DNA from 4 places in the Pantoea sp. X-Soil-MYKO-1289 genome. Region 1 is predicted to be linked to each of the others. Evidence: predicted binding sites of a transcription regulator. Region 1 holds the regulator's gene; each other region holds the start of a gene.
What was found. The regulator PurR, encoded in region 1, represses purine synthesis genes. The targets are predictions, from matches to a motif close to CANGCAAACGTTTGCNTG.
Positions count from the first base shown of each region.

Region 2: guaD (guanine deaminase) is a predicted target of PurR. The motif match lies at 2,159-2,176, and genes of this name have one in related genera.
Region 3: purE (5-(carboxyamino)imidazole ribonucleotide mutase) is a predicted target of PurR. The motif match lies at 1,584-1,601, and genes of this name have one in related genera.
Region 4: purM (phosphoribosylformylglycinamidine cyclo-ligase) is a predicted target of PurR. The motif match lies at 3,023-3,040, and genes of this name have one in related genera.

Region 1 is NZ_AP036004.1:1,859,745-1,867,618, reverse strand. It holds gene AC6I7Z_RS08960 (TetR/AcrR family transcriptional regulator) at 1-123, shown strand, start outside; gene AC6I7Z_RS08955 (alkene reductase) at 172-1,269, shown strand; gene gloA (lactoylglutathione lyase) at 1,381-1,788, shown strand; gene rnt (ribonuclease T) at 1,898-2,572, shown strand; gene AC6I7Z_RS08940 (Grx4 family monothiol glutaredoxin) at 2,613-2,948, opposite strand; gene AC6I7Z_RS08935 (C40 family peptidase) at 3,311-4,111, shown strand; gene cydH (cytochrome bd-I oxidase subunit CydH) at 4,159-4,248, opposite strand; gene purR (HTH-type transcriptional repressor PurR) at 4,534-5,559, shown strand; gene punR (DNA-binding transcriptional activator PunR) at 5,556-6,461, opposite strand; gene punC (purine nucleoside transporter PunC) at 6,581-7,783, shown strand.
Region 2 is NZ_AP036004.1:2,041,839-2,049,712, reverse strand. It holds gene AC6I7Z_RS09925 (DUF1161 domain-containing protein) at 24-320, opposite strand; gene AC6I7Z_RS09920 (DUF1283 family protein) at 376-711, opposite strand; gene AC6I7Z_RS09915 (YnfA family protein) at 843-1,172, shown strand; gene ydfG (bifunctional NADP-dependent 3-hydroxy acid dehydrogenase/3-hydroxypropionate dehydrogenase YdfG) at 1,209-1,955, opposite strand; gene guaD (guanine deaminase) at 2,321-3,655, shown strand; gene dcp (peptidyl-dipeptidase Dcp) at 3,700-5,748, shown strand; gene hpxO (FAD-dependent urate hydroxylase HpxO) at 5,776-6,933, opposite strand; gene AC6I7Z_RS09890 (hypothetical protein) at 7,214-7,474, shown strand; gene AC6I7Z_RS09885 (SMR family transporter) at 7,636-7,874, shown strand, end outside.
Region 3 is NZ_AP036004.1:1,126,551-1,134,424, reverse strand. It holds gene cysS (cysteine--tRNA ligase) at 1-126, opposite strand, end outside; gene ppiB (peptidylprolyl isomerase B) at 344-838, shown strand; gene lpxH (UDP-2,3-diacylglucosamine diphosphatase) at 838-1,554, shown strand; gene purE (5-(carboxyamino)imidazole ribonucleotide mutase) at 1,686-2,195, shown strand; gene purK (5-(carboxyamino)imidazole ribonucleotide synthase) at 2,192-3,256, shown strand; gene ybbP (putative ABC transporter permease subunit YbbP) at 3,302-5,719, opposite strand; gene ybbA (putative ABC transporter ATP-binding protein YbbA) at 5,716-6,402, opposite strand; gene tesA (multifunctional acyl-CoA thioesterase I/protease I/lysophospholipase L1) at 6,370-6,996, shown strand; gene AC6I7Z_RS05360 (SDR family oxidoreductase) at 7,029-7,802, shown strand; gene AC6I7Z_RS05355 (tetratricopeptide repeat protein) at 7,871-7,874, shown strand, end outside.
Region 4 is NZ_AP036004.1:3,015,095-3,022,968, reverse strand. It holds gene pstA (phosphate ABC transporter permease PstA) at 1-247, shown strand, start outside; gene pstB (phosphate ABC transporter ATP-binding protein PstB) at 260-1,027, shown strand; gene purN (phosphoribosylglycinamide formyltransferase) at 1,286-1,924, opposite strand; gene purM (phosphoribosylformylglycinamidine cyclo-ligase) at 1,921-2,961, opposite strand; gene upp (uracil phosphoribosyltransferase) at 3,200-3,826, shown strand; gene uraA (uracil permease) at 3,893-5,176, shown strand; gene hda (DnaA inactivator Hda) at 5,268-5,969, shown strand; gene arsC (arsenate reductase (glutaredoxin)) at 5,966-6,307, opposite strand; gene bepA (beta-barrel assembly-enhancing protease) at 6,314-7,777, opposite strand.

The DNA.
Region 1 (7,874 bases):
GAGATGGCGGAAGTAATCTATATTTTGTGGCTGGGCGCCAGCCTGCAGAGCAAGCTATCCCGCGAGCCGCAGCCGCTGCGCCTCGCATTGAGCACTATCGAACAGTGGCTGCAAACCCACTGATTTTAAAAATGCCGTTTTATAGCAGACCGGTCTACTACAGGAGTTGTTATGGCAAGTACCCAGCTGTTTAGCCCGCTTAAAGTGGGTGCGATTACCGTACCGAATCGCGTATTTATGGCGCCGCTGACGCGTCTGCGCAGCATCGAGCCAGGCGACATCCCGACGCCGCTGATGGGCGAATATTATCGTCAGCGCGCCAGCGCCGGTTTGATCATCACCGAGGCGACGCAGGTCTCTTTCCAGGCGAAAGGCTACGCCGGCGCGCCGGGCCTGCATACTCAGCAGCAGATTGCTGCCTGGAAAGCGATTAACGCAGGCATTCACGAGGCGGGCGGCCACAGCGCCGTTCAGCTGTGGCACACCGGCCGCATTTCGCACAACAGCGTGCAGCCGGAAGGCAAAGCGCCTGTCGCGCCCTCTGCTATCGCCGCCGGCACGCGCACCTCGCTGCGTGCGGAAGACGGCAGCGTCTACCGCGAAGAGACCTCGACGCCGCGCGAGCTTACCCTCGCCGAGATCAAACAGATTGTGGCGGATTTCGGCCAGGCGGCCGCCAATGCGCGCGAGGCGGATTTTGATCTGCTGGAGCTGCATTCGGCGCACGGCTATCTGATGCATCAGTTCCTGGCGCCCGACTCCAACCGTCGCACCGACGAATATGGCGGCAGCATTGAAAAACGCGGCCGCTTCGCGCTGGAAGTGGTCGACGCCGCTATCGCCAACTGGTCCGCCGACCGCATCGGCATTCGCGTTTCGCCGATCGGCAGCTTCCAGAATCTGGATAATGGCCCTGAAGAAGAGAAAGCCGCGCTGTGGTATATCGGCGAGCTGGCGAAGCGCAATATCGCCTACCTGCACCTTTCCGAGCCAGACTGGGCGGGCGGCAAGCCCTACAGCGACGCCTTCCGCGAAAAAGTGCGCGCGCTCTTCCCCGGCGTGATTATCGGCGCGGGCGCCTATACCGTGGAGAAAGCGGACGATCTGATTGCGCGCGGCCTGATTGACGCCGTGGCCTTTGGCCGAGACTTTATCGCCAACCCCGATCTGGTGGCGCGTCTGCAGCAGGACGCCCCGCTCAACCCGCAGCGCCCGGAGAGCTTCTACGGCGGCGGCGCGGAAGGCTATACCGACTACCCGACGCTTTAAGCGCGACGCTGGCGTGACAACGGTTACGCCAGCGCCCGTTTTTTGCTATTTTCACCGCTATACTTAGCGTTTGAGTCATCAGAAGATGACGAATTAATAAAAGAGGATGTTATGCGTTTACTTCATACCATGCTGCGCGTTGGCGATCTGCAACGCTCCATCGACTTCTACACCCGCGTTCTCGGCATGCGCGTGCTGCGTCAGAGCGAAAACACGGAGTATAAATATACGCTGGCATTCGTGGGCTATACCGAAGAGAGCGAAGGCGCGGTTATCGAGCTGACCTACAACTGGGGCGTGGACAGCTACGATCTCGGCAACGCCTATGGCCATATCGCGCTGGGCGTGGACGACGTGGCGGCGACCTGCGACCGTATCCGCAACGCGGGCGGCAAAGTCACGCGTGAAGCGGGTCCGGTGAAAGGCGGTTCAACCATTATCGCCTTTGTCGAAGATCCAGACGGCTACAAGATTGAGCTGATCGAAAATAAACATGCCGGTCACGGCCTGGGCAACTAAGTTTGCCGCTTCAGTCTGCGCGGCAGCAGGCTGAAGCTTTCCCTTCTGCTGCACCCTCCTCTTTTTTTTGCCATAATGCGCGCTGCCTATTTTCTGCTATGAGATGCTGATGTCTGAAACGAACTCCCTGAACGCGCTGAATCAACGTTTCCGAGGTTTCTATCCTGTGGTGATCGATGTCGAGACCGCAGGCTTTAACGCGCAGACCGATGCGCTGCTGGAGATCGCCGCCACCACGCTGAAAATGGACGAAGAGGGCTGGCTGCATCGCGACCAGACGCTGCATTTCCACGTCGAGCCTTTCGAAGGCGCGCTGCTTCATCCAGAGGCGCTGGCGTTTACCGGCATCGATCCCAGCAACCCGCTGCGCGGCGCGATTAGCGAATATGAGGCGCTGCACGCCATATTTAAGATGGTGCGCAAAGGCATCAAGGATCACCACTGTAATCGCGCCATCATGGTGGCGCACAACGCGACCTTCGATCTCAATTTTATGATGGCCGCCGCCGGGCGCGCTGGGCTGAAGCGCAACCCTTTCCATCCGTTCGCCACCTTCGACACCGCCGCGCTGAGCGGGCTGGTGCTGGGGCAGACGGTGCTGGCGAAAGCCTGCAAAGCGGCAGGCATGGATTTTGACAGCACCCAGGCGCACTCTGCGCTCTACGACACTGAGCAGACGGCGACGCTGTTCTGCGAGCTGGTCAACCGCTGGAAACGGCTGGGCGGCTGGCCGCTGCCGATGGCGGCAAGCGACGACGCGGAAGCGGCGCCGGAGCAGGCGTAAAAAAAGGCCGACTTGCGTCGGCCTTTTTTTTACACTTCTTTTATTCCGCTTCTTTGTGCTTTTCCGCCGTCTCTTTGATCAGCGACTGCAGCTCGCCGCGCTGGAACATTTCGACGATAATATCGCAGCCGCCGACCAGCTCGCCGTCTACCCACAGCTGCGGGAAGGTCGGCCAGTTGGCGTATTTCGGCAGCTCGGCGCGAATATCAGGGTTCTGCAGAATATCCACGTAAGCAAAGCGCTCACCGCAGGCAGAGAGCGCCTGCACCGCCTGCGCAGAGAAACCGCAGCTTGGCAGTTTCGGCGAGCCTTTCATGTACAGCAGGACCGGGTTTTCTGCGATCTGGCGCTGAATTTTTTCTACAGTACTCATAATTGCCTTCCTTAATTCCCTACTTCGTGTTTGTTTATTGTAGCGACTTCGCCCCGTCCCTGAAAACGACAATTTCTCGCTTGCCAGGCGAAACCGCCATGTTTGTTAAGTTCTTTACTAAAGATCTGCGTTTTTCTGACGATAATCAAAACTTAAGCTGTTCATAACTGGTAATAACTTTGCTGCTATAAGCTGCTGAAATTGCTTATTTTAAACTCAACTGCAACCCTGTAACAGTTTAATAGAAAAATGGCTTAACTTTTGAAAAAAACCTGGCTTAGAATGGCCCCGGCGCTGATCTCCGATCAGATTTTTCTAACCACGTTACGGCCTGTTGTCGTAACCGCTAACCCTGTAACCGGACTATGCGATTACTGATTACGCTCTTTATATTAGCTTTCGCGCAGCTGTTCATGAACATCGCTTCGGCCTCGCCGCAAGCGCCGGTTAACGCCAGCCTGCACAAGGCGGAGAAAAAAAGCGCGCGCGAAGATGAGCGCCGCAAACGGCGACCGGTCAAAACCAGCGCGAAAAAAACGCGCCCTTCTACTGCGCAAAAACTCAAACTGAAAAAGCAGAAGAAAATTGAAACGGCTAAGCTTTCCCCTTCCGCCGCCGATACGAAAAAAACCCTTAAATCTTCTCACAAACGCTATGGCCGCCAGCGCACGCTGAGCACCGCAAAAGCCGCCACTCTCCCGCAGCTGAATGCCGACGACACCTCTACCATCAAAATGAGCAAGTCCCATCGCCTGCGCTACCAGAAAGCGCGCGAAACGGCGATGACCAAACTGATGGGTCAGCTGGGCAAGCCCTACCAGTGGGGCGGTACCTCGCCGCATACCGGTTTTGACTGCAGCGGCCTCGTCTGGTACGCCTATAAAGATTTGGTGAAATTCAGAATTCCACGCACCGCCAACGAAATGTATCACCTGCGCGACGCTGCGCCGGTCAAGCGCGAGTCGCTGGAGAAAGGCGATCTGGTCTTCTTCCGTATCAACGGCCGCGGCACCGCCGACCACGTTGGGGTTTACCTTGGCAACGGCAAATTTATTCAGTCGCCGCGCACCGGCAAAGATATCCAGATTAGCGGGCTTTCGGATGATTACTGGCAGCGTCACTATATCGGCGCGCGACGAGTGATGACGCCGAAAACCATTCGCTAAACGCCATAAAAAAACCGGGATAATCCCGGTTTTTTTATCGCTCTCTGTTAGTGCATGACGGCGGTAAAACCAAACGCCACAATCATCAGCAGCGCCGCGCCGGTAGTCATTAATGCCAGTTTCAAATCGGTGCTCATTACCTCTCCTTATCCACACAGTTGTCAGGGTCTTATGCGATTTTCCCATAGTTGCCGGTAAAAATCTCGTTTTATCCCGCAAGCCTTGTTAGAATCCCCGGCTTTGTTGCGCAACTGACGCAACGCCCGTGCCGTTCGCACGCAACAGCCCCTGTTTTGTCCTGCCCAGTGAGTATTTCACCGACAAAAACTGTAGCGAATTAACAGAAAACTCTCTTAGCGGACGCAAACGTTTAACATTATGCTTATCAGTGGCTTATTGATAAGTTCTGGAGTCTCTTTTCAATGGCAACAATTAAAGATGTCGCGAAGCGCGCGGGTGTTTCCACCACCACCGTTTCCCACGTGATCAATAAAACGCGCTTCGTTGCGGAAGAGACGCGCAACGCCGTCTGGCAGGCGATACAGGAATTACACTATTCGCCCAGCGCCGTGGCGCGCAGCCTGAAGGTCAACCACACCAAAACGCTGGGGCTGCTCGCCACCTCCAGCGAAGCGCCCTATTTTGCGGAAATCATCGAAGCGGTCGAGCATCACTGCTTTGAGCGCGGCTATACCCTCATTCTCGGCAACGCTCATAACGATCTGCAGAAGCAGCGCGCCTATCTGTCGATGATGGCGCAAAAGCGCGTCGACGGCCTGCTGGTGATGTGCTCCGAGTATCCGGACGATTTGCTGAAGATGCTGGAAGAGAACCGCAATATTCCGATGGTGGTGATGGACTGGGGCGAATCGCGCGGCGACTTTACCGACACCGTGCTCGATAACGCCTTCCAGGGCGGCTATCTGGCGGGACGCTATCTTATTGAGCGCGGCCATCGCGATATCGGCGCCATTCCCGGCCAGCTGGAGCGCAATACCGGCGGCGGGCGCCATGCGGGCTTTTTGCAAGCGCTGCAGGAAGCGGGCATCGCGGTACGTCCCGAGTGGATCGTTCAGGGCGATTTCGAGCCGGAATCGGGCTATCAGGCGATGCAGCAGATCCTGCAGCAGAAGCAGCGCCCAACGGCGATCTTCTGCGGCGGCGATATTATGGCGATGGGCGCGATCTGCGCCGCCGACGAGATGGGGCTGCGCGTGCCGCAGGATATTTCGGTGATCGGCTATGACAACGTGCGCAACGCGCGCTACTTCACGCCGGCGCTGACTACCGTGCATCAGCCGAAAGCCCAGCTGGGCGAGAAGGCGCTGGAGATGCTGCTCGACCGCATTACCAGCAAACGCGAAGTGTCGCAGACCATCGAAGTGCATCCCACGCTGATTGAGCGCCGCTCGGTCGGCGACGGCCCTTTTCGCGACTACCGCCGTTAATCCTCGCTTAACCACTCCTGATTGAGCGTTCGCGCATCGCCGAGATAGCTGAGCAGCCAGCTGAGCGCCGGCGATGCGCGCGCCTCCGACCAGCTCACGCAGCAGGGACTTTCCGGAAAGGGCGCAGGCAGCGTCAGCTCCGCCAGCTCGCCCTTATCCAGCAGCGGACGCGCCAGATGGCCCGGCATCATCGCCACGCATAAGCCATCCAGCACGCACGCCAGCCCCGCCTGCCAGTCCGGTACCACCAGTCGCCGCTGGTTATCCAGCGTCCAGGTCATGCGCCGCGGCAGCGCGCGCGAGGTATCCTCCAGCACCAGCGACGGCCAGGCGCGTAGCGCGTCGTCGTCGAGCTGCGGCTGCCGCGTCAGCGGATGCTGGCGCGCCACGACGCAGCGCCAGTTCAGCGCGCCCATATCGCGAAAGGAGAAACGCCCGCCGACCGGGATCGCCTGGGTGGCGCCGATCGCCACGTCGACGCGTCCGTCGGCCAGCGCGTCCCAGACGCCGTTAAACACCTCATAGCTGATGTGCAGCTCCATATCGGGAAAGTGGCGATAGAAGTCGGTCACCAGCTGACGACTGCGCGGCAGCTTCACGATGCGATCGACCGCGATGCTGAGCTGCCCGCGCCAGCCGTTCGCCAGCTGCTGACACTGTCTGCGGGTAGCGAGCATTTTTTTGATAACCTCACGGCCCTCGCGCACAAAATGCTCGCCAGCGGCGGTCAACGCCACCTCGCGATGCTGCCGTTCGAACAGCGGCACCGCCAGCCAGGTTTCCAGCTGGCGCACCGTATAGCTGACGGCAGAAGGCACGCGATGCAGCTCCTGCGCGGCGGCGCTAAAACTGCCGGTGCGCGCCACGGCGTCTACCACTTCAAGCGCATATTCGGACCACATGCTTTTTCCTTTCAAAAATTTTCACAGCACTCTGCAAATATTAACGTTTCACAGCGGCAGGCGCACCCTTTTACACTTTGCCGCGTTTAACCTGCCTGACGAAAATGAGATTAAAAACCATGCTGTCATCAAAAGGATTTATGCCTTACCTCGCCCTGCTCAGCATGCTGGGCTTTCTGGCGACCGATATGTATTTGCCCGCCTTCGGCGCGATGCGCATCAGCTTCAATACCTCGCCCGGCATTATCAGCGCCAGTATGAGCCTGTTCCTGGCGGGCTTCGCCATCGGCCAGCTTTTCTGGGGCCCGCTTTCCGACCGCATCGGGCGCAAACCGGTTCTGCTGATGGGGCTGGGGCTGTTCGCGCTCGGCTGCGCCGGCATGCTGTGGGTGGAAAATGCAATGCTGATGCTGGCGCTGCGCTTTATTCAGGCGATCGGCGTCTGCGCCGCGGCGGTGAGCTGGCAGGCGCTGGTGGTGGACCGCTATCCGCGCGCGCGCGCCAATAAGGTGTTCGCCACCATTATGCCGCTGGTGGCGCTTTCGCCCGCGCTGGCGCCGCTGCTTGGCGCCTGGCTGATTAGCCATTTTCACTGGCGCGCGATTTTTCTGGTGCTGACGCTGACCGGCGTGGCGCTGATGCTGGTAACGCTGCGCCTGCCCGCCAGTCGTCCGACAGCGCAAGAAGCGAACGATCAGCCGGGCTTTTTCTCGCTGCTGCGCTCTGGCGTCTATGGCGGCAACGTGTTGATTTATGCCGCCTGCTCCGCCAGCTTTTTCGCCTGGCTGACCGGCTCGCCCTTTATTCTCGCCGATGCGGGCCTGACGCCGGCGGATATCGGCCTGAGCTATATTCCGCAAACCATCGCCTTTTTGCTGGGCGGATTTGGCTGCCGCGCGCTGCTGAACCGCTTTGCCGGCGCGCAGCTGCTCCCCTTGCTGCTGGCGCTTTACAGCCTGAGCGTGGCGACGCTGTTCGCCGTGGCGCTGACCGGAAGCCACAGTCTGATCGCCCTGCTTGCGCCCTTCTGCGGCATGGCGCTGGCGAACGGCGCGATTTACCCGATTGTGGTGTCGAATGCGCTGCTGCCGTTCCCGCACGCCACCGGTAAAGCCGCGGCGCTGCAGAATACCCTGCAGCTCGGTCTTTGCTTTGTTGCCAGTCTGGCGGTCTCCGCAGGTTTACAACAGCCGCTGCTGATGACTACGCTGATTATGGTGACCACTATCGCGCTGGCGATAGCGGGCTACGTCTGGCAGCGACGCGCCAGCGCACAAATGGATATTGTCCGCGTTACCACTCCCTGCCAGGATAATCACTAAGGCAACTTTTATAGTTAGCTGCCTAACAATAAGTCGTTGAATACTGACCTGGTTGAGCATATACTCGATCAGGTCAATAAATCTGCAACAA
Region 2 (7,874 bases), 180 kb from region 1:
CCGGCTTTGTCAGCAGAGTAGGCTCACTGCGCAGGCGCATCCTGCGAGCTGCCTGCGCTGTCAGGCACGCTGCCTTCCTCGCCGCGTCCCACGCGCTTATAAACAATTTTCTGTGTGTCATTTTCGCAATGGCCCACTACCTGGCCGCCCGCCTGGTCAACCTGATCGTTAGGCACGATATCCAGCGAAAAACCCGATTCCGGGACGCCGTTCTGAATGATTTTCTGGCTGATGTCCGCTTTAACGGACTCGCAGGAGGCGTGCGCCAGCATCGGCAGCGCCAGTAAAGTTGCGATTAACATTCCGGTCTGTTTCTTCATCATCTTCTCCTTTTGCGTAGTGAACCTTACTGACTATAGCAGTCCCTGGAATAAATCAGGGGGCGACCGGTCGGCCGGTGCGGCGATCGAGGCAGCGCAGGGTATTGGCTTCCCAGTAAGCGTTGACGTTATAGCTCTTTTCGCAGGCGTCGCGAGTATCGAAGGCGCGATCCGCTTTATCGAACTCTTTCTCTACGCGGGTGTTCACCTTATGGCGCAGGTGCTGCGTGTCATTCCATTGCTCTTTGCTCTGGCGCGCGGCTTCATTACTGGCGGCGTTGTTGCCGTCTTCAATAATCAGGCGGCTGGTATTGGCGCTGGCCTGCACGGCGGTCAGCATCGCGCTGCCGGCCAGCAGCGCGGCGAACAGGGTCGGAAACAATTTTTTCATCGTCTTTTCCTTCGGTTAATGCCTGGCGCGCAGGGATGGTTCAGGGTTGCGGCAGACAGGGCTTAGTATATCATCGCGCTTTATTTGCTCACCAGTGGTGGGCGAGCTGTTTATCTTTGCGAGAGGATCCCATGCTGATCAAAACCGCGCTGCTCTTTTTTCTCACCGCCATTGCAGAGATTGTCGGCTGCTTTTTACCCTGGCTCTGGCTGAAAAAGAACGGCTCCGTCTGGCTGTTATTGCCTGCCGCGCTGAGCCTGACGGCCTTTGTCTGGCTGCTGACCCTGCATCCGGCGGCGAGCGGGCGCGTCTATGCGGCCTACGGCGGCGTTTACGTGCTGACCGCGCTGCTGTGGCTGCGCGTGGTGGACGGCGTGAAGCTTAGCGCATGGGACTGGAGCGGGGCGCTGGTGGCGTTTTGCGGCATGCTGATTATCGTGGCGGGCTGGGGGCGCGCCTGAGAGGAGACCAGCCCGGCAGGCTGGCCTCAGGCGTTGTCAGGGCTTGTGCACTTTCAGGCCGGCCTGCGTCTGGCTTACCGGCATCATCTCCAGGGTGTTGATATTGACGTGCTTCGGCAGCGTCGCTACCCAGTACACCGCCTCGGTGACATCTTCCGCCGTCAGCGCCGTCGCGCCTTCGTAAACTTTATCCGCTTTTTCATCGTCGCCTTTGAAGCGCACGTTAGAGAACTCGGTGCCGCCGACCAGGCCAGGTTCGATATCGGTTACGCGCAGCGCGGTGCCGTGCAGGTCGGTACGCAGGTTGAGGCTGAACTGGCGCACGAAAGCTTTGGTGGCGCCGTAGACGTTGCCGCCCGCGTAAGGCCAGTTGCCGGCGACGGAGCCGATATTGATAATGTGGCCGACGTCGCGCTCCACCATATCCGGCAGCAGGGCGCGGGTCATAAAGACCAGCCCTTTGGTATTGGTGTCGATCATATTTTCCCAGTCTTCGACGCTGGCGCGATGCGCCGGCTCGATGCCGAGCGCCAGCCCGGCGTTATTGACCAGCACGTCGATATTGCGCCACTCGGCGGGCAGCGAGGCGACCGCCTCTTCGATTGCGGCGCGGTTGCGCACGTCAAGCTGTAGGGTATAGAGGTTCTCGCCCAGCTCCTCTTTCAGCGCCTGCAGGCGCTCGGCGCGCCGGCCGCTGGCAATCACTTTGTGACCTGTTTCAATGAATCGGCGGGTGATACTTTGACCAAAACCGGCCGTCGCGCCGGTAACAAAAATAATCATCTCACTGTTCCTTAACACGTTTTTCAGTTGACCTGTTTTCACCATATCACTTCAACGGCGCCGCTGCGCGATAAAAGCGCGCGCGGGCTGTAAAGGAATTTTTCAGGCGTTGCGCTGCGCTATTGTGGCGCGCGCTGCACCAAAGAGGAGCAGAGGCGCACGCGTTATCCGCGGCGTTGTTTTAGCGCAGTTTGCCTGTCAGAGAGGCAACCGGTTGCGCATACGATACCGTTTCTGTCGCCGCGGAAAAAATGCTTTTTTCACATAACATATTGAATAGGCGACGGGTTCTGGCATGCGGGTTGCAATTTAACCTCATTCATCTGACCGTTAATCAGGTCCGCACGCGGAATAAAGGAACGAGTATGTCATCAACCCTTACGGCCATTCGCGCCAGCTTTTTTGATTTTACCGATGTGGCGCGGCAGCCCGAGGAGATTATGGCGCAGGCGCGCTATATCGACGACGGCGTGCTGCTGCTGGAGGCGGGGCGCATCTTCGGGCTGCATGCCTGGGAGGCGCTGCCGCAGGCGCCAGACGATGTTATCGATCTGCGCGGCCGCCTGATTGTGCCGGGCTTTGTCGACACCCATATTCACTATCCGCAGACCGAGATGATCGGCGCCTACGGCGAGCAGCTGCTTCAGTGGCTCAGCCACTATACTTTTCCGGTGGAAAGCCAGTACCACTGCGCCGATCACGCCGCCGCCATGTCCGCCTTTTTTCTGCAGCAGCTGCTGGCGAACGGCACCACCAGCGCGCTGGTGTTCGGCACGGTGCATCCGCAGTCGGTGGAGGCGCTGTTCGGCGCCGCCGAGGCGATTGAGATGCGGCTGATCGCCGGCAAGGTGATGATGGATCGCCATGCGCCGGACGCGCTGCTGGAGACGCCGGAGCAGAGTTATGCCGACACGCGGGCGCTGATCGAACGCTGGCACGGGCGCGGTCGGCTCAGCTACGCGCTGACGCCGCGCTTCGCGCCCACCTCGACGCCGGCGCTGCTCGAAAAGGTGCGTCAGCTGCGTCAGGAATATCCCGACGTCTGGCTGCATACTCACCTGAGCGAAAACCCGCAGGAGGTCGCCTGGGTGAAGTCGCTGTTTCCGCAGCACGACGGCTATCTTGACGTTTATCATCGCCATCAGCTCACAGGACGGCGCAGCCTGTTCGCGCACTGTCTGCATCTGGAGGATCATGAGTGGCAGTGTCTGCATGATACCGATTCCGCCATCGCCTTTTGCCCGACCTCGAACCTGTTCCTCGGCAGCGGGCTGTTTAATCTCAAGCGCAGCTGGCAGCAGGGGGTCAGGATCGGCATCGGCACCGACGTCGGCGCGGGCACCACTTTCAATATGCTGCAAACGCTCGGCGAGGCCTATAAGGTCGGGCAGCTGCAGCAGTATCGGCTCAGCGCGGCAGAAGCGTTCTACCACGCCACCCTCGGCGGCGCGCACGCGCTCGATCTGCATCCGCATATCGGCAACTTTGCGCCGGGCAAGGAGGCGGACTTCGTGGTGCTGGATCTGGCCGTCTCGCCGCTGCAGCGGCTGCGCATCAGCAACAGTAAAGATATCTGGGAGCGGCTGTTTGTGCTGATGACGCTCGGCGACGATCGCAACATCGCCGAGACCTGGGTTAACGGACGCGCGGTATGGCAACGCGACGAGACGCAAGCGCAGAGCGAGTTGTTGCGGGCGTAGCAACCTGCCAGGATAAATCTTTGCACGGTAATCAGGAGCGAGGCATGAACGTCAGACAAAATCCGTTTTTTCAGGTAAGCACGCTGCCCTGGCAGGCGCCGCCATTTGATCAGATTCAGGAAGCGGACTTTCTGCCCGCGCTGCTGGCGGGCATTGAGGAGAAGCGTAAAGAGGTGCAGGCGATTGCGCAAAATCCCGAGGCGCCTACTTTCGCCAACACTTACGAGGCGCTGGAGCGCAGCGGACAGCTGCTTGAACGCGTCAATCTGGTCTTCGGCGCCATGACCTCAGCGAATACCAGCGATTATCTGCAGCAGGTCGATGAAGAGATCGCGCCGCAGCTGACCGCGCTCAACGACGAGATCGTCCTGAACAGCGCGCTGTTCGCCCGTCTTGACGCTGTCTATCAGCAGCGCGAGACCCTGGCGCTCGATCCTGAATCGCTGCGGCTGGTGGAGGTGACATGGCAGCACTATCAGCTGTCGGGCGCCAGTCTGGAGCAAGAGGCCAAACAGCAGCTCAAAGCGCTCAATCAGCAGGCGGCGCGCCTCAGCACGCGCTTCACCAATAAGCTGCTGGCCGCGACCAAAGCGGGCGGGCTGGTGGTGCAGGAGGCCGAGGCGCTGGCGGGCCTGAGCCCGGCCGATTTAGCGGTGGCGCAGGCGGCGGCGCAGGCGCGCGGGCTGGAAAATGCCTGGCTGCTGGTGCTGCAGAATACTACCCAGCAGCCGGCGCTGCAGGCGTTGCGTTCGCGCGCGACGCGTCAGGCGCTGTTCGCCGCCTCGGTCGGCCGCAGCGAGAAGGGCGACGAAAACGATACCCGCGCGCTGGTGCTGGAGCTGGCCCAGGTAAGGGCGCAGCAGGCGCAGCTGCTGGGCTTCGCCAGCTTCGCCGAATGGCAGCTGCAGGATCAGATGGCGAAAACCCCCGACGCGGCGTTCGCCTTTATGCGTCATATCGTTCCAGCCGCGCGGGCGCGCGCCGAACGCGAAGCGGCCGCCATCCAGCAGACCATCGACCAGCAGCAGGGCGATTTTACTCTCGCCGCCTGGGACTGGAGCTTCTATGCCGAGCAGGTGCGCAAAGCGCAGTACGACCTCGATGAAAGCGAAATCCGCCCCTATTTCGAACTTAACAACGTACTGGAGAAAGGGGTGTTCTGGGCGGCGAACCAGCTTTACGGCATCCGCGTCAGCGAGCGTCACGATCTGCCGGTCTACCATCCTGACGTGCGCGTCTATGAGATCTTCGACGTCGACGACGCGCCGCTGGCGCTGTTCTATACCGACTACTTTAAGCGCGACAACAAAGGCGGCGGCGCCTGGATGAGCAACCTCGTCAATCAGTCAAGACTGCTGGCGACGCGTCCCGTCATCTACAACGTCTGCAACTACACCCGACCGCCGGAAGGCGAACCGGCGCTGCTCAGCTGGGATGAGGTCATTACCCTGTTCCATGAGTTCGGCCACACGCTGCACGGGCTGTTCGCCACCCAGCGCTATCCGAGCCTTTCAGGCACCGCCACGCCGCGCGACTTCGTCGAGTTTCCCTCGCAGTTCAACGAGCACTGGGCAAGCGAGCCGCTGGTGTTCCTTAACTATGCGCGTCACTACCAGAGCGGCGAGGCGATGCCGGAGGCGCTGCACCAGAAGATCGTGCGCGCCAGCCGTTTCAACAAAGGCTACGACATGAGTGAGCTGCTGGCCGCCGCGCTGCTGGATCTGCACTGGCACAGCATCGCCGTCGGCGAGACGCCGCAGTCGGTTGAGGGCTTTGAGCAGCAGGCGCTGCAGAGTGACAATCTGGCGCTGACGGCCGTGCCGCCGCGCTATCGCTCCAGCTATTTTCAGCATATCTGGGGCGGCGGCTATGCGGCCGGTTATTACGCCTATATCTGGACGCAGATGCTGGCGGACGACGGCTATCAGTGGTTTGTGGAGAATGGCGGGCTGTCGCGCGAGAATGGCGACCGCTTCCGCCAGATGATCCTGTCGCGCGGCAACAGCAGCGATCTGAAACAGCTCTATGAGAACTGGCGCGGCGGCGAACCGCAGCTTGAGCCGATGCTGAAAAATCGCGGCCTGGCCGACTAATCCTCAGCGGGCGCAATGCCCGCTTTTTTATCCCAGCGGCCCGCCCTCAATGGTTTCGCACATGCCCGCCAGCACGCGCTCGCCGGTTTCCTGCCGCAGTTCCTGATACCAGGCCGCGGTCGCTGCGGGATCTTTACCGTGAGTCACGTCGCAGCGTTTGCGCGCTTTCAGCACCAGATCGCGGGTACGGCTCACGCGCCGCGACTCATAACGCTGCAGCGCATCCTCAATACCCAGCGAGTGGGCAGCGAGAGAGGCGGCCAGCACCAGCGCATCCTCCATCGCCGCGCAGCCGCCCTGGCCAATGTCCGGCGTGGTGCTGTGCGCCGCATCGCCCAGCAGCGCGACGCGCCCGCTGACAAAACGGCTAAAGGGATCGATATCGTGGATTTCGACGCGGTTGGTGGTCGCCGGATCGATAGCGTCGATAAGGCGCTGCACCGGCTGCGCCCAGCCCTGGAAGTAGCGGCGCAGATCCGCTTTTACCGTACTGCGGTCTTCCGCGAGGCCTTTCGGCAAAGGCACGTCAAAAAAGAAGTAGAAGCGGTTGCCGCTCACCGGCATCAGCGAGACGCGTTTGCCTTCGCCGACGAAGGTGGTCCACTGATCGTCGGGCGCCAGCGCCGCATCGATCTCCACCAGGCCGTTCCAGTTGACGTAGCCGGCGTAGCGGCGTTCGACTTTTTCGCCCAGCACGCTTTGACGGATAACCGAATGCGCGCCGTCGGCGGCGATCAGCAGGTCGCCCTGCGCGGTGGTGCCGTCTTCGAAGAGAGCGGTGACGCCGTGCTCATGCTGTTCGACCTGCGCTACGCGTTTGCCGAAGCTGACGCGTTCGCGTCCGTAGCTGTCGATCAGCATCGCCTGCAGTTCGGCGCGCGCCACCGGCGAGGGATATTCTCCAACCTGGCGCACCAGCGGTTCCATACTGAAACGCGTCAGGGTCGCGCCGCTGGCGAAATCCTGGTAGGCCATAAAGGCCATATTGCCGCTCAGGGCGCGCAGCTGCGCTTTCAGCCCTAGCGCGTTCAGGCACTTCACGCCGTTCGGCCAGACTGAGATCGCGGCGCCCACCGGCTTCATCTCTTTTACCGCTTCAAACACTTCTGTTTTGATGCCCGCTTTTTCCAGCGCTAGCGCCGCGCTCATGCCGCCAATGCCGCCGCCAATTACAATCGCTTTCATATCTTTCTCCTTGTCGATGGAGTAGAGGCTGCAACTTTTGTACCAACCCGGCAGCGCCCGTCAGGCGGGCCCTTGACACGTTCAGCGCAGCGAGGGCGCGCCAGCAGCAGGCAACCGGGCAGTGAAAATGCCTCTTTTTGGTGCTTTGCAGGCTGGGTGAATCTTTTGTTTCAGACCGATAGCTGAAGTGTGATCGGCCGGCGCTTTTAGGCGTGCGGCGCAGACGGTTGCCCGTTCGCCAGCCATACTTAGTCGGGATTGCATCCGGGGAGAGTCAAAAATGAAAAGTCGTTACATCATACTGTTGATCACCGCCTTACTGCTGGGACAGAGCGCTACCGCCCAGCCGACGGCGTCATCAGCGCTGTTTAGCGGACGGGCGCCCATCGCTCAGCTGACGCCGGTAGCGGCGAAGTGCGATCTCGCCAGCTGTCAGCAGAACTGCTACGTCGAGCGCTCGCACTGCAATACGCGCGGCAACGGCTCCTGCAGCAGCCAGACGCAGATCTGCGTGCAGAACTGCGCCAGCCAGTGCAGATAACGCCCTAAACGGCAAATCAACGGATTTGCCGTTTATTGATTCAGGTCAAACTGGTCCGCCGCCGTTTCCCTTTCCTGTTGGCCATCGCCTAAAATAGCTCTTTTGTGCTGCCTGAACCGGCGCTGCTGCCGGACAATCTACGCGCCTTTTTTAGGGATGTTATGACTTACGTTTATCTGTTTATCGCCATCGTGGCGGAAGTGATCGCGACCAGCAGCCTCAAGGCTTCAGAATCCTTTACCCGGCTCTGGCCTGCGGTGGTGACGCTGACTGGCTACGTCATCGCTTTCTATTTCCTGACGCTGGTGCTGCGCACCATGCCGACCGGCATCGCCTACGCTATCTGGTCGGGCGTCGGCATCGTGCTGATTTCCGCCGTCGGCTGGGTGGTGTTCAAGCA
Region 3 (7,874 bases), 730 kb from region 1:
GCGCCCATGGCCAATATGACAGAGGTCGTACACCGTGATACCGCACACGTACATGCCGATTTCGCCAGCATGGATAGGTTTGAATTCCTCTTTCTGTCGACTCAGGGTGTTATAAATCTTTAGCATTGAACAGTTCCGTTTAGACGAGTGCGGTAAACACTTTTATCAGGTTATTCAGTTATTGTGCCGTATTTTTCGCGCTTGCGCGACGGCAGCGTGCCAGGAGCGCCGCGGGCGTGCTGACGCGTCACTGGAATTTATGATATAAGAGGCGTCGACAAAAATGGCCAGCGCGCTTTGCGGCGGTCAGACAGCTGACGACAACCTTTACAGGACGAGAATGATGGTTACTTTCCAGACCAACCACGGCGACATCGTAATTAAAACCTTCGACGATAAAGCCCCCGCTACCGTGCAAAACTTCCTCGAATACTGCCGTGAAGGTTTTTACGACAACACCATTTTCCACCGTGTTATCAACGGCTTTATGATCCAGGGCGGCGGTTTTGAGCCGGGCATGAAGCAGAAAGAGACCAAAGCTGAAATTCGCAACGAAGCGAACAACGGTCTGAAAAACACCCGCGGCACCCTGGCGATGGCGCGCACCTCCGCTCCGCATTCCGCTACCGCGCAGTTCTTTATCAACGTCGCCGACAACGACTTCCTGAACTTCCGCGACGAAAGCCTGCAGGGCTGGGGTTATTGCGTATTCGCAGAAGTCGTGGAAGGCATGGACGTGGTCGACAAAATCAAAGCGGTTTCTACCGGCCGCAGCGGCATGCACCAGGACGTACCGAAAGATGACGTCGTCATCCAGAAAGTTACCGTCAGCGAGTAATGTCGCGCACCCTGTTTATCGCAGATTTGCATCTGTGCCAGGAAGAACCGGCGATCACCGCCGGTTTTCTGCATTTTCTGGCGCGTGAAGCGCCGCGCTGCGACGCGCTCTATATCCTGGGCGATCTGTTTGAAGCCTGGATCGGCGATGACGATCCCAACCCGCTGCATCAGCAGGTCGCCGACGCGCTGCGCGCGCTGCCGGTACCGGTCTACTTTATTCACGGCAACCGCGATTTCCTGCTCGGCAAGGCATACGGCCGCGCCAGCGGTATGACGCTGCTGCCGGAAGAGCAGGTGCTGACCTGCTACGGCCATCGCGTGCTGATCCTGCACGGCGATACGCTCTGCACCGATGACGCGGGCTATCAGCGCTTTCGCGCCAAAGTGCATCAGCGCTGGCTGCAACGCCTGTTTCTCGCCCTGCCGCTGTTTATCCGCCAGCGTATCGCCGCGCGCATGCGCGACGGCAGCAAACAGGCGAACCAGCATAAGTCGCTCACCATTATGGACGTCAACGCCGATGCGGTTGAGGCGGCGATGGTGCGCCAGCAGACGCGCCTGATGATCCACGGCCACACCCATCGTCCGGCGATCCACCGCTTCAGGTTGCAGGGAGAGCCTGCCGAGCGCGCAGTGTTAGGCGCATGGCACGAGCGCGGCTCGATGATCCAGCTCGATGCCAGCGGCATCAGCCTTATCGAATTCGACTTTTAAAACGGCGCTCATCGTGCCGGAAAGGCGGCGACGCAACCGTTTTCCTTCCGCCTTTCTCATGCTATTCTCTGTGCCCTTCTTTACCTGCCCGACCGGCCAGGTTCGTTTGTTTATTCACAGGAGTTGACCGCATGTCATCCAACGCCGCCCCGGCCCGCATTGCTATTGTAATGGGCTCCAGAAGTGACTGGTCCACCATGCAGTTCGCTGCGGAAATCCTCACCAGCCTGGACGTGCCCTTCCACGTTGAAGTGGTCTCCGCGCACCGCACCCCGGACAAGCTGTTCAGCTTCGCCGAAACGGCCGCCGACAGCGGCTATCAGGTGATTATCGCGGGCGCGGGCGGCGCGGCGCATCTGCCGGGCATGCTGGCGGCGAAAACCCTGGTGCCGGTGCTGGGCGTGCCGGTGCAGAGCGCGGCGCTGAGCGGCGTCGACAGCCTCTACTCTATCGTGCAGATGCCGCGCGGCATTCCGGTCGGCACCCTGGCGATCGGCAAAGCGGGCGCGGCCAATGCGGGCCTGCTGGCGGCGCAGATCCTGGCGATCCACGACGCGGCGCTGGCCGCGCGCCTCGGCGACTGGCGCCAGGCGCAGACCGACGAGGTGCTGAATAACCCGGATCCGCGGGAGGACGCATGAAGCCGGTTTGCGTACTGGGCAACGGTCAGCTGGGCCGTATGCTGCGCCAGGCGGGCGAGCCGCTGGGCATCGCCGTCTACCCGGTCGGCCTCGACGCCGAGCCGGACGCTCTGCCGATTGCGCAGAGCGTGATTACTGCCGAAATCGAGCGCTGGCCGGAGACCGCGCTGACGCGCGAGCTGGCTGTGCATCCCGCCTTTGTGAACCGCGATATTTTTCCGCGTCTGGCGGATCGCCTGACGCAGAAGCAGCTGCTCGATCGGCTGCATCTCGCCACCGCGCCCTGGCAGCTGCTGGCTGACAAAAGCGAGTGGCCGCAGGTGTTCGCCTCGCTGGGCGAGCTGGCGATCGTTAAGCGCCGCACCGGCGGCTATGACGGCCGCGGCCAGTGGCGGCTGCGTGCGGATGAAACTGACGCGCTGCCGGACGACTGCTACGGCGAGTGCATCGTCGAACAGGGCATTAATTTTTCCGGCGAGGTGTCGCTGGTGGGCGCGCGCGGTCAGGATGGCCGTACCGTGTTCTACCCGCTGACCCACAACCTGCATCAGGAGGGCATTCTGCGCACCAGCGTCGCCTTCCCGCAGGCAAACGCCGCGCAGCAGGCGCAGGCGGAAGCGATGCTCGGCGCCATTATGCAGGAGCTGAACTACGTCGGCGTGATGGCGATGGAGTGTTTCGTTACGCCGGAAGGGCTGCTGATTAACGAACTGGCGCCACGCGTGCACAACAGCGGGCACTGGACGCAGAACGGCGCCTCTATCAGCCAGTTCGAGCTGCATCTGCGCGCCGTGCTGGGCCTGGCGCTGCCGCAGCCGGTGGTGTTCGCGCCGTCGGTGATGGTCAATCTGATCGGCACCGCGCTGAACAGCGACTGGCTGCAGCAGCCGCTGGTGCATCTGCACTGGTATGACAAAGAGGTGCGCCCGGGCCGCAAGGTCGGACACCTCAACCTGACCGACAGCGACAGCGCGCGGCTGACCGCGGCGCTAGCGGCGCTGGTGCCGATGCTGCCGCCGGAGTACGCCAGCGGCATCGCCTGGGCCGTCGCGAAGTTCTGATTAGCCAGCGCTAAAGCCTACAAGCGGGCCCCAGGCCCGCTTTTTTTATGCCGACTCCGCGCGCCGGAACAGCGCCTTGCCGCGCAGCAGCCGCACCCCCAGCCAGCCGCCGCACAGCGAGAGCAGCAGCGCGCCGCCCAGCGGCAGCGCCAGCCACAGCGTCCAGTCGGGCTGCCACGGGAAGTCGAAGATTTTGCGCTGCAGCGCCCAGAGCGCCGCTTCCGCCCCCAGCGCCGCCGCCACGCCGGAGACCACGCCGAGCAGCGCGAACTCGCACCACAGCGTCGCACGCAGCAATCGCTTGCTGGCGCCCAGCGTGCGGCAGACCACCAGCTCCTGGCGCCGCTGATGCATCCCGACCTGAATCTGCGCCAGCAGCAGCAGCACGCCGCAGAAGGTCACCAGCACCACCATAATTTCCAGCGCCTGACTCACCTGCGTCAGCACCTGGCCGATCTGCCGCATAATGCTGCCGATATCGAGCAGGCTCAGCGTCGGAAAGGCGCGGTTTAGCTGCGCCAGCAGCGCCGGATCGTTATTCAGCCTGAAGCTGGTCAGCCAGGTTTGCGGCTGCGCATCCAGCGCCCCAGGCGGAAAGATAAAAAAGAAGTTAGGCCGCAGGCTCTCCCAGTCGACCTTGCGCAGGCTGGTAATTTTTGCGCTAAAGGTCTGGGTATCGCCGGTAAAGGTCAGCGTATCGCCCAGCTTCATCCCCAGACGGTCGGCGAGTTCCGCCTCCATCGACACTTCGCCCGGCTGCGGCGGCCAGCTGCCCGCCGTCAGCGGATTGTGATCGGGCCGCTCGCCCATCCACGTCAGATTCAGCTCGCGGTTCAGGGCGTTGTCCAGCTTCGGATCGGCCTCTTTGCCGTTTAGATCGGTCAGACGCGCCCGCGCCACGGGATAGAAGGTTTCCGGCTTCACCTGATGCGAGGCGAGGAAAGCGCGCACCTGCGGCACCTGATCCTGGGTCATATTGAGCAGGAAATAGTTTGGGCTGTCCGGCGGCAGCTGCTGCTGCCAGCGCTCCAGCAGATCGCCGCGCATCACCAGCAGCAGCGCCAGCAGCATAAAAGAGAGCGAAAACGCCGCCAGCTGGCTCAGCGTCATACCCGGCTGACGCAGCAGACGGTTGATCGCCAGCCGCAGCGCCAGGCTGCGCACCACCAGCCGCCGCAGCAGCAACAGCGCGCCCCAGCCCAGCAGCGCCAGCAGGCCCGCCAGCGCCGCCACGCCCGCCAGCAGCGCCCACAGCATCTTGCTGCCGCCCACCAGCAGCGCCAGCAGCGCAATCACCACCACGCCCATCGCCGGGATATAGCGCTTCAGCGGCCAGATATCGGCCACCGCATCGCGTCGCAGCACGCGCAGCGGCTGGGTCGCCAGCAGCAGTCGGTAGGGGCGCAGCCCCACCAGCAGCGAGATCGCGAACAGCGAGCCGATCGCCCAGAGCCACGGCCAGCCGCTGGCGGGCGGCAGGGTCGCGGGCAGCACCGGCTTCAGCATCTGCATCAGCAGCGCCTCGACGCCCAGCCCGAGCGCCCCGCCGCACAGCGCCGCCAGCAGCAGCACCGCCAGCCACTGGCCGACGATAAGCCGACGCAGCGCGCCCCGCGTCGCCCCCAGCGTTTTCAGCACCGCCACCAGATCGTAGCGGCTGCGGCAGTAGTGGCTCATCGCCACCGCGACGGCGGCGATGGCCAGCATCAGGGTCAGCAAGGCGGAGAGCAGCAAAAACTGCTGGGCGCGCTGCATCGAGCGTCCCAGCGCGTCTTCGGAATTCTCTACGCTGATCCAGCGCTGATCCGCCTTCAGCTGCGGCTGGATCCAGCGATCGTAGCGCGCCAGCTGCTGCGGCTCGCCGGCGAACTTATAACGCCAGGTCAGGCGGCTGCCCGGCTGGATCGCGCCGGTCTTCGGCGCGTCGTCGAGGTTGATTAGCAGGCGCGGCGCCATCTGAAAGGGATTGAAGCCGCCGTCCGGCTCCTGAATCACCTCGCCCGCGATGCGCAGGCTGGCGTCGCCGACATCCAGCCTGTCGCCTGCCTTGAGGTTTAGCAGCGCCATCAGCCGCGGCGCAGCCAGCGCCGTGCCGGGCGCGGGTTTCAGGCCCGGCGGATCGGTCTGCAGATCGCCGAACATCGGATAGCGGTTATCGACCGCCTTGACCGCCGCCAGCTGCGGCGTCTCGCCGGCGAAGGTCATGGTCACAAAGCTGAGCTGCCCGCTGACGCTTAACCCCTCTTCCCGCGCTTTCGCCAGCCAGGCGTCCGGCACCGCCGCGCTGCTGCGCAGCGTGCGGTCGCCCGCCATAAAGTCGCGGCTCTGCTGGCTAAGCCCTTTCTCCATGCGGTCGCCGATGGCGCCCAGCGCCAGCACGCAGGCCACCGACAGCGTCAGCGCCACCCAGACAATCAGCAGCGAGGGCGAGCGCCACTCGCGCCAGAACCAGCGCCAGATCATCGCTCCTCCCACACTTTGCCGTCGCGCAGCCGCAGGCGGCGGTCGCAGCGCGCCGCCAGCTGTTCGTCATGCGTCACCAGAATCAGCGTGGTGGCGTAGTCGCGGTTGAGCGAGAAAAGCAGATCGGCGATGCGGTCGCCGGTTTTCCGGTCCAGGTTGCCGGTAGGCTCATCGGCGAACAGCAGGCCGGGCTGCCCGTTAAAGGCGCGCGCCAGCGCCACGCGCTGCTGTTCGCCGCCGGAGAGCTGCGCGGGCAGATGCATCAGCCGCTCGCCCAGCCCCAGCTGGGTTAATAGCTCGCGCGCCTGCTCGCGGCTCCGACGGTCGCTCTCGCCGCGCAGCAGCGCGGGCAGCTGCACGTTCTCCAGCGCGTTCAGCGTCGGCACCAGCATAAAAGACTGAAAAACAAAGCCGACCTGCGTCGCCCGCAGCGCGGCGCGCTGCTCTTCGTCGAGCTGGTGCAGAGGCTGTCCCAGCAGCCTGACTTCGCCGCTGCTGCCGTCGTCAAGGCCCGCCAGAATGCCCAGCAGCGTCGATTTGCCGGAGCCGGATTCGCCGATCAGCGCGATGGTTTCGGCCCGTTTGACAATGAAGTCAACTCCGGTAAGGATGGACAACTGGTGTTCCCCCTGACCGACGGACTTTGTAAGATGATGAACTTCAAGAATGTTTTCCGCTGGCATTACGCTTTCCTGTTTTTCGTTCTTCTGCTGGCATCGCATCTGGCCGCTGCGAACACCCTGTTAGTATTAGGCGACAGCCTGAGCGCCGGCTATCGTATGTCGGCCAGCGCCGCCTGGCCGAGCCTGCTGAACGGCAGCTGGCAGCAACAGCCTAAAGTGGTCAACGCCAGCATCAGCGGCGACACCGCGGCGCAGGGGCTGGCGCGCCTGCCTGCGCTATTAAAACAGCATCAGCCGCAGTGGGTGTTAATCGAACTGGGCGGTAACGACGGCCTGCGCGGCTTTCCGCCGCAGGCTATCGAGCAGGATCTGCGTAAAATCATCGACAACGTAAAGGCGGCGAACGCCGAGCCGCTGCTGATGCAGGTACGTCTGCCCGCCAATTACGGGCGGCGTTATACAGAAGCGTTCAGCGGGATCTATCCCAGACTGGCACAGCAGTACAACATTCCTCTGGTGCCCTTTTTTATGGAGCAGGTCTATCTGAAACCTGAATGGATGCAGCAGGACGGCATCCACCCGAACCCCGATGCGCAGCCCTTTATCGCCGAGCTGATGGCGAAAGAACTGGCTCCTCTAGTTAAGCATGAGTAACCTGCGGCGACGCGCTTTTTATGGGTAAAGATATGCAAAAAACCGTTGTAATTACCGGCTGTTCCAGCGGTATCGGCCTGGTGGCGGCGCAGCATCTGCTGGCGCGCGGCTACCGCGTGATCGCCGCCTGCCGCAAGCATGAGGATGTCGAGCGCATGCGCGCGCAGGGTTTTGACGCCGTCGCGCTCGATCTCGACGACGCGGCGAGCATCGATCGCGCCGCCGATGAAATTCTGGCGCTGACGGCGCATCGTCTGTTCGCGCTGTTCAACAACGGCGGCTTTGGCCTCTACGGCCCGCTGCGCACGCTGTCGCGTCAGCAGCTGGAGCAGCAGTTCTCCACCAACTTCTTCGGCGCTCATCAGCTGACGATGCGGCTGCTGCCCGCGCTGGAGGCGCACGGCGACGCGCGCATCGTCAACACCAGCTCCGTGCTCGGGCTGATCTCCACGTCGGGCCGCGGCGCCTACGCCGCCAGCAAATATGCGCTGGAGGCCTGGAGCGACGCGCTGCGCCTCGAGCTGCGCCGCAGCGGCGTGCGCGTCAGCCTGATCGAGCCGGGGCCGATTCACACCCGTTTTACCGACAACGTGACCCAGGGCGAGCCGGATCAGCCGGTGCGCAACCCCGGCATCGCCGCGCGCTTTACCCTGCCGCCGGAGGCGATCCTGCCGAAGCTGCGGCATGCGCTGGAGAGCCCGCGCCCGCGCCTGCGCTATCCGGTGACGCTGGTCGCACATGCGATGAGCATCCTGAAAAGAGTGCTGCCGGGCTGGATGCTGGATCGCATTTTAAGCAGCCGCTGAGAATTCATCTTGAAGCGGGCCTGTCCGGCCCCATATTCTTTAAACACTTTCTGCCAAGAGACTTAGTCATGT
Region 4 (7,874 bases), 1.2 Mb from region 1:
CGTGGTGAAGATGGTGCCGGAGCTGCCGGTCGACGCGGTCTTTCCCTGGCTGCACCTTGACCGCAAATTTATGCACCTCGGCTTTCAGATTTACGATCTCGCCTTTCAGAGTCCCAACGTCGAGGCGGATCGCCCGCTGGTCTACGCCACGGCGCTGCTGCTGGTGACGATTATTCTGTCGCTCAACCTGCTGGCGATGGCGCTGCGCCATCGGCTGCGCGAACGCTACCGGCTGATGACCCAATAAAAGATGATGACTATGATGCCCGATACCGAAACGGCGCTGACGCTAAACCACCTTTCGTTATGGTATGGCGAACGTCAGGCGCTGCATGATATTTCGCTGCGTATTCCCGAGAAGCGCATTACCGCGCTGATTGGGCCTTCCGGCTGCGGCAAATCGACGCTGCTGCGCTGTTTTAATCGCATGAACGATGTGGTGGATAGCTGCCGTATCGCAGGCGAAATTCTGCTGGGCAGCCACGACATTATGCAGCCGGAGCAGGATCTCTCGGCGCTGCGCCGCCGGATCGGCATGGTGTTTCAGCGTCCCAATCCGTTTCCTAAGTCGATTTATGAAAATGTGGTGTACGGTCTGCGGCTGCAGGGCGTGCGCGACAGGCGAGTGCTGAATGAGGCGTGCGAACGCGCACTGCGCGCCGCGGCGCTGTGGGGCGAGGTGAAAGATCAGCTGGGGCAGAACGCGCTGACGCTCTCCAGCGGCCAGCAGCAGCGACTGGTGATCGCCCGCGCTATCGCTATCGAACCGGAAGTCCTGCTGCTGGACGAGCCGACGTCGGCGCTCGATCCTATCTCAACGCTGGTGATTGAGGAGCTGATGACCACGCTGAAGCAGCACTTTACGCTGGTGCTGGTCACCCACAATATGCAGCAGGCGTCGCGCGTCTCTGACTACACCGCTTTTATGCATCAGGGCGCGGTGGTGGAGTTCGATGAAACGGACCGCATCTTTACCTCGCCGCGCAACCGGCGCACCGAGGATTACATTACCGGGCGCTACGGCTGAGGTAGCGGTACGAGTTCTCACAGGCAGCTAACAACGTCAAAACGTAGCTGGCATGAGCAGAAGAGCGAAGCGTCCTGCGCCAGGGACAAAAACGCTGGGAGCGTTTTTGAACAGCGCAGAGCGCTGGCCCGTTTACGGGCGCACCTCAGGGAGGAGGTGCGTGTCCGCGCAGGCCGAGCGCGTAGGGATACCTTGAGCGGCCTGGCGATCGGTCCATGCCATCTACTTAAGCACGGATGAATCAAACAGCTTTATGCCTTAGTCGTACGCGTAGCCCTGCGGCGGCAGAGGCTGATTATCCAGCCAGGCCTTGCCTTCGCGCATCGCTAACCGACCCTCGACAAACCAGCTAATCACCAGCGGATAGATCGCATGCTCCTGATGCTGCACGCGCGCGGTGACCTCGTCTTCACTGTCGTCAGGAAAAACCGGCACGCGAGCCTGCAATATCACCGGGCCGCCGTCCAGCTCGTCGGTCACGAAATGCACCGAAGTGCCATGTTCGGCGTCGCCGTTCGCCAGCGCCTGACGATGGGTATGCAGGCCGGGGTATTTCGGCAGCAGGGAAGGGTGAATATTCAGCAGGCGATCCTGATAATGCGCGACAAAGGCGCTGCTCAGGATGCGCATATAGCCCGCCAGCACCACCAGATCCGGCGCGTAGGCGTCGATCTCCCGCATCAGCTGACGATCGAAGGCTTCACGATCGGGGAAATCGCCCGCCGCCAGCGCATGGGCCGGCACGCCCGCGTCACGCGCGCGCGTCAGCCCGTAAGCGGTTGCTTTATTACTGAAAACGGCAGCGACGCTGCCGTTAATCCGCCCGCTTGCGCAGGCGTCGAGGATGGACTGAAGATTGCTTCCGTTGCCGGAGATCAGTACAACCAGCTTTTTCATGCGTTGATAACCACGCGCTCTTCCGCATCTGACGCCTTGATCACGCCGATCTTCCAGGCTTTTTCGCCCGCGGCGCGCATCAGCTCTACGGCTTTGTCAGCTTCGGCGGCGCTCAGGGCGATCACCATGCCGACGCCGCAGTTAAAGGTGCGGTACATTTCGTGGCGGCTGACGTTGCCCGCCTGCTGCAGCCAGTCAAAGACAGCGGGCCATTCCCAGCTCTTCTCGTCGATCACCGCCTGGGTGTGATCCGGCAGCACGCGCGGAATATTTTCCCAGAAGCCGCCGCCGGTCAGATGCGCAATCGCATGCACATCCACCTGCTCGATCAGGCTGAGAATATTTTTCACGTAGATGCGGGTCGGTTCCAGCAGATGATCCGCCAGCGGGCGGCCGTCCAGCTGTTTCGTCAGCGGATCGGTCTGGCTGACCTCAAGGATTTTGCGCACCAGCGAATAGCCGTTGGAGTGCGGGCCGCTGGAGCCCAGCGCAATCAGCACGTCGCCGTCCTGCACTTTTGAGCCGTCGATAATTTCTGACTTCTCAACCACGCCGACGCAGAATCCCGCCACGTCGTAATCTTCGCCGTGGTACATGCCCGGCATTTCAGCGGTTTCGCCGCCTACCAGCGCGCAGCCGGACTGCAGACAGCCCTCGGCGATGCCGGTGATAACGGCAGAGGCGGTCTCGACGTCCAGCTTGCCGGTGGCGTAATAGTCGAGGAAAAACAGCGGCTCCGCGCCCTGAACCACCAGATCGTTCACGCACATGGCGACCAGATCGATGCCGATAGCGTCATGGCGCTTCAGATCCATCGCCAGACGCAGCTTGGTGCCGACGCCGTCGGTTCCGGAGACCAGCACCGGCTCGCGATATTTCTGCGGCAGCGCGCAAAGGGCGCCGAAACCGCCCAGCCCACCCATCACTTCCGGGCGACGGGTCTTTTTCACTACGCCTTTAATACGATCAACCAGAGCATTACCAGCATCGATATCAACGCCGGCGTCTTTGTAGCTGAGAGAGGTCTTGTCGGTCACTGCGGAATCCCCACGCGATTGCGGTTGGTGGTTAACAAAAAGCGCGGCAATTCTAACAGCGCAGGCAAACGTTTGCGAGTCCCATTGCCTGGTCAAATTGCGCGCCGGCCGATTTTCATCGATCCTTGAATAACGGATCAAAACTTCGCCTCTTTGCGCAACGACATATGGCGCGCTTGCGAAAAGGCGGTATAATCCCGCGATTTTTTTTAGCTCAACTCATTCCGGGAGAACACCAATGAAGATCGTGGAAGTCAAACACCCGCTGGTCAAACATAAACTGGGCTTGATGCGTGAGCACGATATCAGTACCAAGCGCTTCCGCGAGCTGGCGTCGGAAGTCGGCAGCCTGCTGACCTACGAAGCCACCGCCGACCTGGAAACCGAGCGCGTTACCATTGAGGGCTGGAACGGCCCGGTGGAAATCGATCAAATCAAAGGTAAAAAAATCACCGTCGTGCCGATTCTGCGCGCGGGTCTGGGGATGATGGAAGGGGTGCTGGAGCATGTGCCGAGCGCGCGCATCAGCGTGGTCGGGGTCTACCGTGACGAAGAGACGCTGGAGCCGGTGCCCTATTTCCAGAAGCTGGTCTCCAATATCGAAGAGCGTCTGGCGCTGGTGGTCGACCCGATGCTGGCCACGGGCGGCTCGATGATCGCCACCATCGATCTGCTGAAAAAAGCGGGTTGCAGCAGCATCAAGGTGCTGGTTCTGGTCGCCGCGCCGGAAGGCATCGCCGCGCTGGAGAAGGCGCATCCGGACGTTGAGCTTTACACCGCGTCGGTGGATCGCGGCCTGAATGAGAAAGGGTATATCATTCCGGGGCTGGGCGATGCCGGCGACAAGATTTTCGGAACGAAGTAACTGAATCAGCCGACCAGAGAGTCGGCTTTTTTTTGGCAAAAAAATAAACGTTGAAGGGGATAAATGATGACTCGTCGCGCCATTGGCGTCAGCGAACGACCGCCGCTACTGCAAACCATACCGCTCAGCCTGCAACACCTGTTCGCCATGTTCGGCGCCACAGTGCTGGTGCCGATCCTGTTTCATATCAACCCGGCGACGGTGCTGCTGTTCAACGGCGTCGGCACGCTGCTTTATCTTTTTATCTGCAAAGGCAAAATTCCCGCCTATCTCGGCTCCAGCTTCGCCTTTATCTCGCCGGTGCTGCTGCTCTTGCCGCTCGGCTATGAGCTGGCGCTGGGCGGCTTTATTCTGTGCGGCGCGCTGTTCTGCATCGTGGCGCTGATTGTGAAAAAGGCCGGTACCGGCTGGATCGACGTAATGTTTCCGCCGGCGGCGATGGGCGCGATCGTGGCGGTTATCGGTCTGGAGCTGGCGGGCGTGGCGGCCAATATGGCCGGACTGCTGCCGGCGGAAGGCGCGAGTCCCGACAGCACCACCATTACGATCTCGCTGGTGACGCTGGGCGTGACGGTGTTCGGCTCGGTGCTGTTCCGCGGCTTCCTCGCCATTATCCCTATCCTGGTGGGCGTGGTGGCGGGCTACGCGCTCTCGTTCGTTATGGGCATCGTAGACTGGACGCCCGTCTACAACGCGCCCTGGTTCGCGCTGCCGACCTTCTATACGCCGCGCTTCGAGTGGGCGGCGATGCTGACCATTCTGCCCGCCGCGCTGGTGGTGATCGCCGAGCATGTCGGCCATCTGGTGGTGACCGCCAATATCGTGAAAAAAGATCTGATCCGCGATCCCGGCCTGCATCGCTCAATGTTCGCGAACGGCCTTTCCACCGTGATCTCCGGCTTTTTCGGCTCGACGCCGAACACCACCTACGGCGAAAACATCGGCGTAATGGCGATTACCCGCGTCTACAGCACCTGGGTGATCGGCGGCGCGGCGATCATCGCGATCCTGCTGTCGTGCGTCGGCAAGCTGGCGGCGGCGATTCAGGCGATCCCGGTGCCGGTCATGGGCGGCGTGTCGCTGCTGCTCTATGGCGTCATCGGCGCGTCAGGCATCCGCGTGCTGATCGAATCCAAAGTGGATTACAGCAAGGCGCAAAACCTGATCCTTACCTCGGTTATCCTCATCATCGGCGTCAGCGGAGCGAAAGTGCATATCGGCGCCGCAGAGCTGAAAGGCATGGCGCTGGCGACGCTGGTCGGCGTGCTGCTGGCGCTGATTTTCCGCGTGATCTCGCTGTTGCGCCCGGAAGAAGTGGTGCTGGACGCCGAAGAGAAGGGCGGCCACTAAACCCCGCGCGGGCAGGGACGCCCGTTATCCTCACCCGGCGAAAACTGTGGTAGACTTGCCCCGTTTTTTGCCTGTTCCTTTTGAGGTGCTTCTGAACACGCCGGCACAACTGTCACTGCCACTTTACTTACCGGACGACGAGACGTTCGCCAGCTTTTGGCCGGGGGAAAATCCGTCGCTTATTGCCGCGCTGAAAGGCGCCCTCAGTCAGCAACACGGCAGCTATCTCTATTTCTGGTCGCGCGAAGGCGGCGGCCGCAGCCATCTGCTGCACGCGGCGTGCGCGGAGATGTCGGCGCGCGGCGAAGCGGTCGGCTATGTGCCGCTGGATAAACGCACCTGGTTTGTGCCGGACGTGCTGGACGGCATGGAGCATCTGGCGCTGGTCTGCATCGATAATATCGAATGCATCGCCGGCGAAGAGGCGTGGGAAATGGCGATCTTCGATCTCTATAACCGCATCCTGGAAACCGGCAAAACCCGACTCTTTATCACCGGCGATCGGCCGCCGCGCCAGCTCAACCTCAACCTGCCCGATCTGGCGTCGCGTCTCGACTGGGGGCAGATCTATCGCCTGCAGCCGTTGAGCGACGAAGATAAGCTGCAGGCGCTGCAGCTGCGCGCCGGTATGCGCGGCTTTGAGCTGCCGGAAGATGTCGGCCGTTTCCTGCTGAAACGGCTCGATCGCGAAATGCGCACGCTGTTCGATACGCTGGATCGCCTCGATCACGCTTCGATCAGCGCGCAGCGCAAGCTCACCATTCCTTTCGTAAAAGAGACGCTCGGGCTTTAAAGGATCTCCAGCACCGCCTCCGCCGGCCGGCCGATGCGCGCCCGCTCGCCGTTGATCACCACCGGCCGCTCCAGCAGCGCCGGATGCGCCGCCAGCGCCTCAAGCAGCTGCGCTTCGTCGGCCTCTTCCAGCCGCAGCGTTTTATAAAGCTCCTCTTTGGTGCGCATCAGCTGCCGGACGCTGCTCATGCCGAGCTTTTGCAGCAGAATTTGCAGCGTCTCGCGATCCGGCGGGGTCTCCAGATAGCGCACAATTTCCGGCTTAACGCCGTTCGCCTCCAGCAGCGCCAGGGTTTCGCGGCTCTTGCTGCAGCGCGGATTGTGATAAATGGTGACCATGCTGGGTTATCCTTTTTGATACTGTTTAAAGCGGGTTTGCAACTGACGAAGCTGGTCGATACGCGCGTCGTAGCGCGCCTGCTTCAGGCTGCCGACCGGCACCTGCGCGCTGGCGCTGCTCAGCGTGGTAATCGCCTGATCGAGCTGGCCGTTGAGCGCCAGCGTTTCGGCACGCGCCGACATCTCTTCATCATTCAGTCCCTGCTGCGCCGACGCCTGCGCCAGCAGATCCCAGCCGTTGACATCGTCCGGATGCGACCAGGTGTAGCGATTCAGAATGCGGCTGGCGTTGGCGGGCTGTTTCGCCTCGACGTAGGCGTTCGCCAGGTTTAGCTGCACTACCGGGCTGTTTTTGGCCGCGCCTGCGGCATTCAGCCGGGCGATCGCCTGCTGCGGCTGGTTCAGGCCGATATCGATATCGGTCATGATGTCGAGATACCAGACGTTATCGGGCTGCTTCGCCAGCAGCGGCTCGATGATCTTTTTCGCGTTGGCGAAACTCTTCGCCTGTAAAAACTGCACCGCTTTGCCATACTGCGCCGCCTGCTGCTCGCGGCTGTTGCCGTGGCTATAGCTGTCCAGCAGCTCGTCGGTCAGCTGGTTGCGGCCGGTGGCGTACATGCCAAGGGCGCGCACCTTCGCCATGTAGTAATCCTGTGAGGACTGCACCACCACCGGGCGCATCTGGTTGGCGCGGTTGCGCGCGTCCGCCAGGCGGCTATCGGGCAGGGGGTGCGTCAACAGAATCTCCGGCGGTTTCGACGAGAAGCGGCTCTGATCGGCCAGCTTCTGTAAAAAATTGGGCATCGCTTCGGGATCGAATCCGGCGCGCTGCAGCACCTGAATACCGATGCGATCCGCCTCCTGCTCGTTGCCCTGGGTGAAGCTGATAATACCCTGCTGGGTGCCCGCCAGCGTGCCGGTCAGCGCCGCCATGCCCGCCTGAGGACTCGCCATCGCCAGCAGAATCGATCCCAGTGCCCCGACCCAGGTCAGCGGCGCGTTGCGCTTCTGATCTTCCATCGCGCGCGCCAGATGGCGCTGGGTAACGTGCGAGATCTCATGCGCCATCACCGACGCCAGCTGGCTCTCATTTTCGGTAAAGCGGAACAGCGAGGCGTGCAGCACCACGTTGCCGCCGAAAAAGGCGAAGGCGTTAAGTTCGTCGTTCTGGATCAGAAAAAAGTGGAAGGGCGTCTTCACCGAATCGGCATGGGCGACCAGACGCTGGCCGAGCTGATTGATGTACTCATTAAGCAGCGGGTCGTTGATCAGCGGCGCGCTGGCGCGCAGCTGACGCACGTAAAAGTCGCCCATCTGCATCTCCTGACCGATAGAGAGCGTCGAGCCTGCGGTCGTGCCCATATCGGGCAGCGAGTCGCTGACGTCGGCCCAGGCGGACGCGTGCGGCATCAGCATCAGCGTGGGAATCAGCGCGGCGAGTAGCGTTTTCTTTAACCGGTTCAACATGCCTGGATCCTGTAGAGAAGCTCTGAGGCCTGGAAAGTACATTGTGCTTTTTCAGGGTAAAAGACGCGTCGCGCCTATCTTAACCACAGCCTTAAAA